3 regions of the Ferdinandcohnia salidurans genome follow, and region 2 is predicted to be linked to each of the others. Evidence: riboswitches for the same ligand, from Rfam matches in the RefSeq annotation. Region 2 holds a riboswitch; each other region holds the start of a gene.
The links. Region 2 has a riboswitch for cyclic di-AMP ahead of ACFSFW_RS10490 (hypothetical protein). Riboswitches for the same ligand answer to the same signal wherever they lie in the genome.

Region 1 (3,282 bases), on a different contig from region 2:
CTTGGTACGACACCCTGAAAGTAAGCTGCCCATAATTTATCTGGCAACGAAGGTAAACCCGCTAATGTTTTCGGATTATTATACTCTAATAAAAACACCAGAATTATTGCTACAACGTTAATAATAAATGTACCAATTATCATCAGTTTGGAGTGGAGACTTAGTTTGTTAAAACGTTTATTATGCCAGATATCCATCAATACAGTAAACCCAATTCCACCTGTTATAAATAGAAAGGTAATCCCTATATTAACGGTTGGATCCCCTGCATAACCCATTAGACTATCTGACCATAATGCAAAGCCAGCATTGTTAAACGCAGATATAGAGTGAAAAAAACTATAATATATTCCCTTCCACCATCCATATTCAGGAACCCACTTAATGGATAAAATAAGCAAGCCAATAAATTCAATTGAAATTGAAAAGATAAACAGGTTTTTAACTAGTTTAATAACTCCTCCAAGCGAAGTTTGATTTAATGATTGTTGTATAACCATTCTTTCTTTCAACCCAATCTTTTTACCAAGCATCATATAGATTAGTACAGCAAAAGACATTATTCCTAATCCGCCAAGTTGAATCAACGACACAATTATTACCTCACCGAATGTTGTAAACACACTTGGAGTATCCACTACTATAAGTCCCGTCACTGTCATTGCAGAAGTTGCGGTAAATAAAGCATCAATCAAACTAATCGATGTTGTCGTTGCTATAGGCAGTTTTAACAATAGCGAACCAACTAGTATAAAAAACATAAATATAAAGATTAAAAGTTGATAAGGAGACAGGTTTATATATTGTTTGATCTTCATAGTTTTTTCTCCCCAATCCTATAAATCCATTAAACTACAAGCCTTTTTCTTCAAACCGTTGTAAATCTAAATTACTTCCCATCACAACCAACGTATCACCCTGATGAAGGATATCATTGGGTAAAGGTGAAATATTGATTTGCTCTCCCCTTTTAATCGCTAATATTGTACAACCGTACTTTGCACGAATATCCAATTGAATTAACGATTTTTGATTTATTTTCTCAGTGGCTTTTAATTCCAGAATGCTATAGTCTTTTGACAGCTCAATAAAATCAATGATATTTTCAGAATTAAGTTGGTGCGCAACTCTTATTCCCATATCTTGCTCCGGATGAATGACTCGGTCCGCACCAATCTTTTCTAATATTTTGTGGTGGTATGAATTTTGTGCTTTTACCCAAACCACAATCCCCATCTCTTTGAGTAACAAGGTACAATGGATACTTGATTGCATATCTTCTCCAATAGCGACAATGGCAAGGTCAAAGTTTCTTATTCCCAATGTTTTGAGAGCATTTTCATCCGTTACATTTGCAACTACTGCTGTGGTTGAATCATTGATCATATTATTCACTCTGTCTTCGTTAATATCGATTGCTAAAACTTCATTACCTAACATGTTCAATTCCCTACACACTGCACTCCCAAATCGACCTAAGCCAATAACTACGAATTGCTTTTTCAACAACCTCTCCTCTTTTCCTTCCATAACACCAATACAAAAAAGACCATCACAAATAGAATGGTCTTAGGCTGAACCTTTGACCTTTCTCTCGATATGGATACTTTAACGCTTACGAGGTTAGCTGTCGGATTAGGAATTGAGAGTATCCCTTCTTACTCTGTAAGATTCACCCCAAGATAGGCTGAGCCTATCAAAAAAATGGTTCCCCCGCTCAAAAATGATTCAGCGAATAAAAGGTGTTCGGATTATTTTTTTGAATTAATAATGAGAATTTACTCCCATTTTACTTTGTTGTCAATAATAATTTTTTTGACGATAAAGAACCGTATTTAGGCGTGATCTCCTTGCACTTGAATTCTTAAATATGAAAAGGCAGTATGCTTTTAAAAAACATACTGCCTCTTCAAAACTTGTAGCATATTCATTTTTTGAACCAATAACCTAGTCCTCAATCTCCCAAGCCGGGTTCCAGACTACTTCCCATAAATGGCCATCCGGATCCTGGAAGTGACCGGAATATCCACCCCAAAAAGTATCATGAGCTGGATCTGTTATTGTTGCACCCGCATTTTTGGCCTGCTCCAATACCTTATCCACTTCTTCTTTACTATTTACATTGTGACCAATTGTAAATTCAGTAGGACTTGCTGGAGTCTTAGTAACTTTTGCCTGATAAGCAATATCCTCTCGTTTCCAGATTGCAAGCTTCAATCCAGATTGTAAATCAAAAAAAGCAACTGCTCCATGCTCAAATTCCTTGCCCACAATACCCTCTGTTGGGAATCCTAATCCATCGCGATAAAATTCTAATGCTTTCTCCAAATCATTTACACCTAATGTAATTACATTGACTCTGGCTTTCATAAACGAATGATGCCTCCTTTTAGGACTGGAACGACAGGTGTGTCATCACAGTCTCCACTATCCTATTTGTCAAAAAATGGTGGGACGAGGGACCTGTCCCCTTGTCCCTATGATTCTGCGATTGTAGGTTTTCCTGCTTCAATTAATACTTTATTTCTGCTCATGAAAATGGCTAGTATGATAATGAATATTCCCGTTCCGAGAAGGAGCCATTCAATTTTGATGATATCTGCAATTGGGCCAAATATAAGCATTCCAAGGGGCATCATTGAGGTTGAAATCATCCCCATCACACCAAACACTCTTCCTAGGTAATCTTCTTCTACTTTCTCCTGCAACAAAACGGTTGCGGGTGTATTAAAAATCGGCATGGCGACGCCGAATAGAGCCATGAAGGCAAAATAAGCCCAAAAGTTAGGAACGATACCAAGTGCAAATGTGCAGACACCCATGATTACACTAGCAAATCCCAATGTTTTAATTTTGTTTTCGAAACCTCCCCAGGAAGCGATTATTCCTCCCCCGACCATCATGCCGATGGAGAAGGCGATTTCGATTGCTGATAAACGCCAAACGTCATCACCAAAACTGCGCGTAACCTGCAGCGGTGTCAAGAAGGCTGCCGGTGCCATTAACACAAAGAACACTGCAAAGAAAAGGAAAAAGCTCTTCAGAAACGTATGGTTATTTACATATTGCAGCCCTTGTTTAAAATCACTAAAGTAGCTAGTTGTTTGTTTTTCTGCTGCCTTCTCATGTACAGAAATTTTTAAAGCGAGCAGTGTGATTATTGCAATTGCTGCGGTTATGACATCGATGAAGAAAATCGTTTCAATTGTCGCAAAACCTAATAGTGCGGCACTTACCATTGGAGAAACAAACATGATAATAGCCTGAATACTTCCATTCACC
Region 2 (3,282 bases):
TTTATTACGGCTGGTATTTTTATCCTCATGTTTATCCTACAATTTGGTGGAATAGGAATTATGACATTAGGGACTTTTTTCTGGTTACTGGTAGGAAAAAAAATTGGATTAAAAGAAAGAAAACTTATTCAAACTGACCAAAACCAATCCACACTGGCTGGGCTTGTAAAGCTAATGAAAAATATCTTGTTTATCATAATTGCTATCGAAATATTTGGAGGAACTATTCTAGGTACATATTTTTTATCGTATTATCCTACCTGGCAAGAAGCATACTTACAAGGTTTTTTTGCATCTGTAAGTGCAACAACAAATGCTGGCTTTGATATTACTGGTCAATCACTCATTCCATTTGCGAACGATTATTTTGTCCAGTTGATAAATATCATCTTATTAACACTTGGGGCCATCGGATTTCCTGTACTAATCGAAGTAAAAGATTTTATACGGAATAAAAAACCATATAAATCACCCCATTTTTCTTTATATACAAAATTAACAACTGTTACATTTTTTTCGTTGATGTTTCTGGGTACAATTTCCATTCTAATTTTGGAAGCACGCCATTTCTTCGCTGATAAAACATGGCACGAGTCTTTTTTCTATGCATTTTTTCAATCGGCTACAACTAGAAATGGTGGTTTGGCAACCATGGATGTGGGCCAGTTTTCTGAACCAACACTTCTTGCACTATGTGTTTTAATGTTTGTTGGAGCTTCTCCAAGTTCTGTTGGTGGTGGAGTAAGAACAACAACATTTGCGATTAATCTGTTATTTATGTATAACTTTGCAAGAGGGAATAAATCTGTGAAGGTTTTTAGACGAGAAATACACCCTGATGACATATTAAGATCAATGGCTATTATGCATACAGCAATATTCCTTTGTTTCATCTCTGTTATGCTGCTAAAAATAACGGAGCCCTTTTCAACAATGGAAATACTATTTGAAGTATGTTCGGCTTTTGGAACAACTGGTCTATCAATGGGAATAACTTCTGAGTTAAGTGATATTGGAAAAATCATCATTACTCTGTTAATGTTTATTGGACGAATTGGAATTCTTTCTTTTATATTTATTATTTCTAAAAATGGTAATGAACCGAAATATCACTATCCAAAAGAGCGAGTAATCATTGGGTAATTTAAAAAGACCTTCTCTAATAGTAGAAGGTCTTTCAAATTGTTATACTAATGTCTTATCATCTTAAGAATGGCGTCTTAAAGCCATTCTTAATTCTATTTTAGTCAACCATCGTAGGGTTGGATTTTTTTCCTTATCGATAACTTTTAAGTCATTGACAAAGATTTTATGTTGATTCTTTTTTAGCCAATGTTTTAATTCTTCCTTATCCCTACATTGGGTATAATATAATTCTCCATTTTTACCTATCGCGTTAATTACAAATCTGCAAATATTCCCCATAATAACCACCCCTTCGCTTTAGCCTACGAAGTTAGCTGACGGGTAGGATGGCGAAAGAGAATCTCATCCCCTCAAATAAGTTTGAGTTAACCCCAAATATTGGTTCCTCCGTTCCCTTTACAGAATTAGGCCGAAATATTTCATTAAGGTTTTCTTTGCCACTAGAATACTCCGGTTGTTACGAGTTGTAAATACATAAAATCCTCGAAAATACGCCATTTTAAGCATTTTTTTATAAAATAACCTCATATCCCTTTATTTTTCTAGATATAACTCATCTTTCCGTAAAATTATAAATAAAACTATTAAACGATCCTACTTTTTAAGTACACTAACTCAATTAAAAACGCACTAGTCTTTTGATGGGAAATATTCCATAGGCTCCGTACTCGAAATATAACCGTTTTTCTTATAATAATGAATAGAATCTATGCTAGGCCAAACAATCACAAATTCATAATTGTTTTCTTTAATCCACTGATTGATCATACGAAGCATATCACTTCCAATGCCTTTATTCCGGTATTCTGGAACTGTGTATACATTTGTCATATAGGCAAATGGGTATGTTCTTCTACCAGGTCGGGGGACTTTTTGAATTAATTCTATGTATATATGTGATACAATTTGTCCATTTATCTCTGCAACCCATATAAACCACTGGTCACTATTAATTGCTTTCTCTAAAAAAGAATGGCATTCCTGTTCAAAATGCTCGAATGAGGAGTCTTTTTTACTTTCATCAAATTCAACCGTAAAATCCCATCTCATTTTGATTAATTGAGTACTATCTTTTAGTTCAGCAAGTCTAATTTTCAACTTTACTTCTCCTCCAACAATTATTACTTCTTACATAAACCTGCACCTATAGTAAAATACCAATTCTCTTTTAACCTTGTTGAATAACACCTAATGTTTATTCTCCTACTCTTTTAAAATACCTAAATATTCTTTCCAAGGACCAACGTCTGTCCTATATCTCTCAGCCAGCACCCTTACAATCTGGGCAATATGTGTTAGATCATGAACAACCCATGTTGAAAGCAGCTCTCTCATCTTCACTGTACCAAATGCAGGGTGTGAACCCTTCAACTCAAGATGAAGATCAGGATCAATATGAGAATTAAGTTTTGTTATATTTTGCATTCTTAGTGCTTTAAATTCCTGCAACTTTTCATCAATTGACATTTGAGATTTATCTTTTAAGTGTGAATATCGATCAAATGGAGGAAATGGTTGATTGCAACCTTCCTGAAGAATAAATTCTAGTCTTGGTATCCAATTATTTCTCTCACCCTCAATGAGGTGCTCTATCACTTCAACGGCATTCCAAGTTCCTTCACCTTCATTACAGTGCAGCCATCCTTCCGATAAACCAGATAAAAAAGACTCCAGCATTTGTGGTGTACGTTCAAGCACCTCTATCGCTTCTTTCATGTTAAATTGCATACAACTCCTCCTTCTCATCATTATGCTTCTCCATTTACTATGATTATATCTCTTCAAACTCCCTTATTATTACAAAACTAAAAGGGCCTGGCCCTTACCACAGTAAAGCATTACCGTACTGAGGGTCAGGCACCAGAATACATCGGCCGATTCGACGTTCAAGATTCCTTCAATGGTACGATGGGTTTCATAGGTTGTCACTATAGTTTTTCTTTCTCTGATTTCTCGCGTAATTTAGCTGTTTCTTTCTCAAACATTACCGGGTCCTCAATTACTTGACGCAATTCAATCTGCCCCTCCCCATTTCCCTGTGGGTCTGGCATCCTCATCGCCCACTCGATGGCTTCTTCCCTCGACTTCACATCTATCAAAATGAACCCAGCAATCACTTCTTTCGTTTCCGTAAAT
Region 3 (3,282 bases), on a different contig from region 2:
TTTATTAATCGTCATCTTTTTAAACCTCCAAACAATCGATTAAGTTAATCTGCATCATTATTATAACGCTTGAAAAATAGGAAAGCGACAGGAAAAACTTCCTGTCGCTTTCGGTACATATTACGCATTAAGCAGCTGCTTCATCCATATGTTTCTTTTCAGATTCTGCAACATATACAGCACACGCTGCATCACCTGTTATATTAATAGCTGTACGTGTCATATCAAGTAATCGATCAATACCAATAATTAAACCGATACCTTCTGGTGGTAGACCAACTTGATTTAGAACCATGGCAAGCATGATTAAACCAACACCAGGAACACCAGCGGTACCTACACTTGCAAGCACAGCTGTTAGGATAACCATAATAATTTGAGTAAAAGTTAGATCAAATCCGTATACCTGTGCAATGAAGATGGTGGCAACACCTTGCATAATAGCTGTACCGTCCATATTGATAGTCGCACCTAATGGTTGAACAAAGCTACTAATTGGTTCAGGAACCTTTAGATTTTTTTGTGCAGTATCCATAGATACAGGAAGAGTGGCACTACTACTTGATGTACTAAAAGCAACCGTCATCGCAGGTGCAAAACCTTTGAAAAACTCAATGGGGTTTCGTTTTGCCAATACTGCAATCGTACCACCATAAGTAATGGCTGCGTGAACAAGTAAAGCGGCAAGTACAATTAAGAAGTAAGCAAGCATTGCTTTAATTGCAGCATACCCTTGGCCACCAATAGCAGTCGCTATTAAGCCGAACGTACCATATGGAGCCGTCTTCATTACAAGATTAACAAGATACATTAACACTTCATTTGCTTGTTCAAATAAATTTACAATACCCTTCGTTTTTTCGCCTAACACGGTTAGAGCAAAACCTATAAAAATAGCAAATGCAATAATTTGAAGCATATTTCCATCAGTCATTGACGTAAATGGATTTGTTGGGATAATTCCAATTAGTGTTTCCATAAATGGAGGAGCTTCAGTTGCCCCTTCATAAGTAGCCCCTTGCGTATCAAAGGCTCCACCAGCGCCAGGCTTAAAGATGGAAGCAAGAGCGATCGCAATTGTAATCGCTATCGTTGTTGTTGCTAAAAAATAAGTTATCGTTTTAGCACCAATTCTTCCAAGCTTCTTTGGATCACCAAGGCCTGTAACTCCTAGAGTAATAGAAACTAAGACAATTGGAACAACAAGCATTTTAATTAAATTCAAGAAAATTTGACCAAGTGGAACGAAAATCCAAGTATTCGCAATTTCAAAAATGGAAGGTGACGTTACGTTTAAGATAAGACCTACAAGTGCACCAAGACCTAAACCTAATAAAATCTTTTTAGTTAATGACATAAAAAACCTCCTCTAAGATGTATTCGAGTGTGAATTTGGGCAGCAAAAGGGTGGTGTGTAATGCGGTGAATAGCATTTTTTGGAGACACAAAAAACCACGAGAGTGTGGCTCGTGGCTTTATCGATAAATTTGCGCAACAATGCTCTCTCCAAATGCTTACGAGGTTAGCTGTCGGATTCGGATGAAGAGTATCTCCTACCTTTATAAAAAAGGATTCACCCCGTGTGCCCTTTTGCACGTTTATGGTTCCCCCGTTTCCCAAAAATGGGAATTCAGCGACTATTAAATTGTACTTTGCCTTGATATTATATTTATACAAATAAAATGAATGTATGTCAATAATAACATATATTTACGTTTTTTACGATGTTAATATTTTCATAACAAAAAGGTGACCATCAAATACCATCAAACCTCAGAAAAATAGTAACCCTTATAAAATTTACTAGAATTTAATTGACAAACGCTCGAAACGAATGTATATTATGAATTATTCATATAGTGATTCCGTAGCTCAGCTGGGAGAGCACTACCTTGACAGGGTAGGGGTCGGAGGTTCGAGCCCTCTCGGAATCATCACGAAGCACTTGAGATTACTTAAGTGCTATTTTTTTTTGCTTTTTTTCTGGTTTTGGGGGATAGTATAATAATTTTCTTGCTTTTTGGAGAAATTATCCTTGGTAGGTCTAGACTAGGAGGTCGGTTGATTACATGGAGGATAAATCCAAAATTCGTTTAACTGCAGCGGAGATGGCGAGCTTATGGACACAATACATAAATGATACGTTATCTGTATGTGTAAACTCATATTTTTTAGAGAAAGTAGAAGATGAGGAAGTTCGCCCAATTATTGACATGACGTTGAAAGCCTCTAAAGAAAATATTGCGATCGCACGTAATATCTTTGAAAAGGAGGACTTTCCAATCCCGCTAGGATTTACAGAGCAGGATGTAAATGTGAAAGCTCCAAGACTTTTTTCTGATACTTTCGTATTAATGTATTTAAGACAAATGTCCATTCTCGGAATGGCAGGTAGTAGTGGGGCACTTGGCCTTGCGACACGTCCAGATGTAGTTGCTTTTCATAAACGTATATTAAATTTAGGGGTTGAGTTGCAAGACCAAACACGTGAATTGATGTTAAAACAAGGGACTTATGTACGACCTCCTTATATTTCTATTCCTGACAAGGTAGATTTTGTAGAGAAACAGCATTTTCTGGCTGGATTCATGGGAAAAAAGAGAGCCCTAACTTCAGTCGAAATTAGTCATTTATTTTTAAATGTGCAAACCAATGCGATTGGCAAGGTATTAATGACAGGATTTGCACAGATCACGGAAGGTAAGGATGTAAAACAATTTTTAATAAGAGGAAAGAAACTTTCTCAAAAATATATAGAGCTATTTAGTAACTTTCTAATCAAAGAGGATCTTCCTACTCCTATGAGCTGGGATTCAGCTGTAACTGACAGTAAAGTGAGTGTTTTCTCTGACAAACTTATTATGTTTCATGTATCAGCAATGATTGCAGCGGGTATTGGGAATTTTGGAATGGCCATGGCTGCTAGCCCTAGGAGAGATGTAGGTTTAAAATATGCCTCATTAATTCCAGAAATCTCATTGTATGCTGAGGATGGGGCCAATATTATGATTAAACATGGGTGGTTGGAGGAGCCTCCACAAACAGATGACAGAGAACAACTGATAAAAAATAAGGCCGAAAGGTAAAAAGACAAAGGGAATTTTTTTCCCTTTGTCTTTTTTAGAGTGTGTCCGATTTATAAGATTAAGCTGACTTTTTCGCAGTTTCCTTCATTTCTTTACGCTTCTTAGCGTATTCAGCAGTTGCTGTGAAAAGTACGTCCGATGATGAGTTAAGGGCAGTTTCACAAGAATCTTGTAGGACCCCAATAATGAAACCAAC

Region 1: linked by a shared signal. The riboswitch ahead of ACFSFW_RS11840 (potassium channel family protein) and the one ahead of ACFSFW_RS10490 (hypothetical protein) in region 2 are both predicted to bind cyclic di-AMP.
Region 3: linked by a shared signal. The riboswitch ahead of ACFSFW_RS06290 (dicarboxylate/amino acid:cation symporter) and the one ahead of ACFSFW_RS10490 (hypothetical protein) in region 2 are both predicted to bind cyclic di-AMP.

The regions. Positions count from the first base shown of each region.
Region 1 is NZ_JBHUEK010000018.1:143,054-146,335, reverse strand. It holds gene ACFSFW_RS11845 (TrkH family potassium uptake protein) at 1-818, opposite strand, end outside; gene ACFSFW_RS11840 (potassium channel family protein) at 853-1,530, opposite strand; cyclic di-AMP (ydaO/yuaA leader) riboswitch at 1,598-1,744, opposite strand; gene ACFSFW_RS11835 (VOC family protein) at 1,948-2,370, opposite strand; gene ACFSFW_RS11830 (MFS transporter) at 2,478-3,282, opposite strand, start outside.
Region 2 is NZ_JBHUEK010000017.1:15,033-18,314, forward strand. It holds gene ACFSFW_RS10485 (TrkH family potassium uptake protein) at 1-1,143, shown strand, start outside; gene ACFSFW_RS10490 (hypothetical protein) at 1,207-1,425, opposite strand; cyclic di-AMP (ydaO/yuaA leader) riboswitch at 1,431-1,567, opposite strand; gene ACFSFW_RS10495 (GNAT family N-acetyltransferase) at 1,777-2,244, opposite strand; gene ACFSFW_RS10500 (DinB family protein) at 2,350-2,874, opposite strand; gene ACFSFW_RS10505 (YciI family protein) at 3,075-3,282, opposite strand, start outside.
Region 3 is NZ_JBHUEK010000008.1:75,497-78,778, forward strand. It holds gene ACFSFW_RS06285 (alpha/beta hydrolase) at 1-15, opposite strand, end outside; gene ACFSFW_RS06290 (dicarboxylate/amino acid:cation symporter) at 128-1,357, opposite strand; cyclic di-AMP (ydaO/yuaA leader) riboswitch at 1,496-1,646, opposite strand; tRNA gene ACFSFW_RS06295 (tRNA-Val) at 1,862-1,934, shown strand; gene ACFSFW_RS06300 (DUF3231 family protein) at 2,070-3,086, shown strand; gene sstT (serine/threonine transporter SstT) at 3,145-3,282, opposite strand, start outside.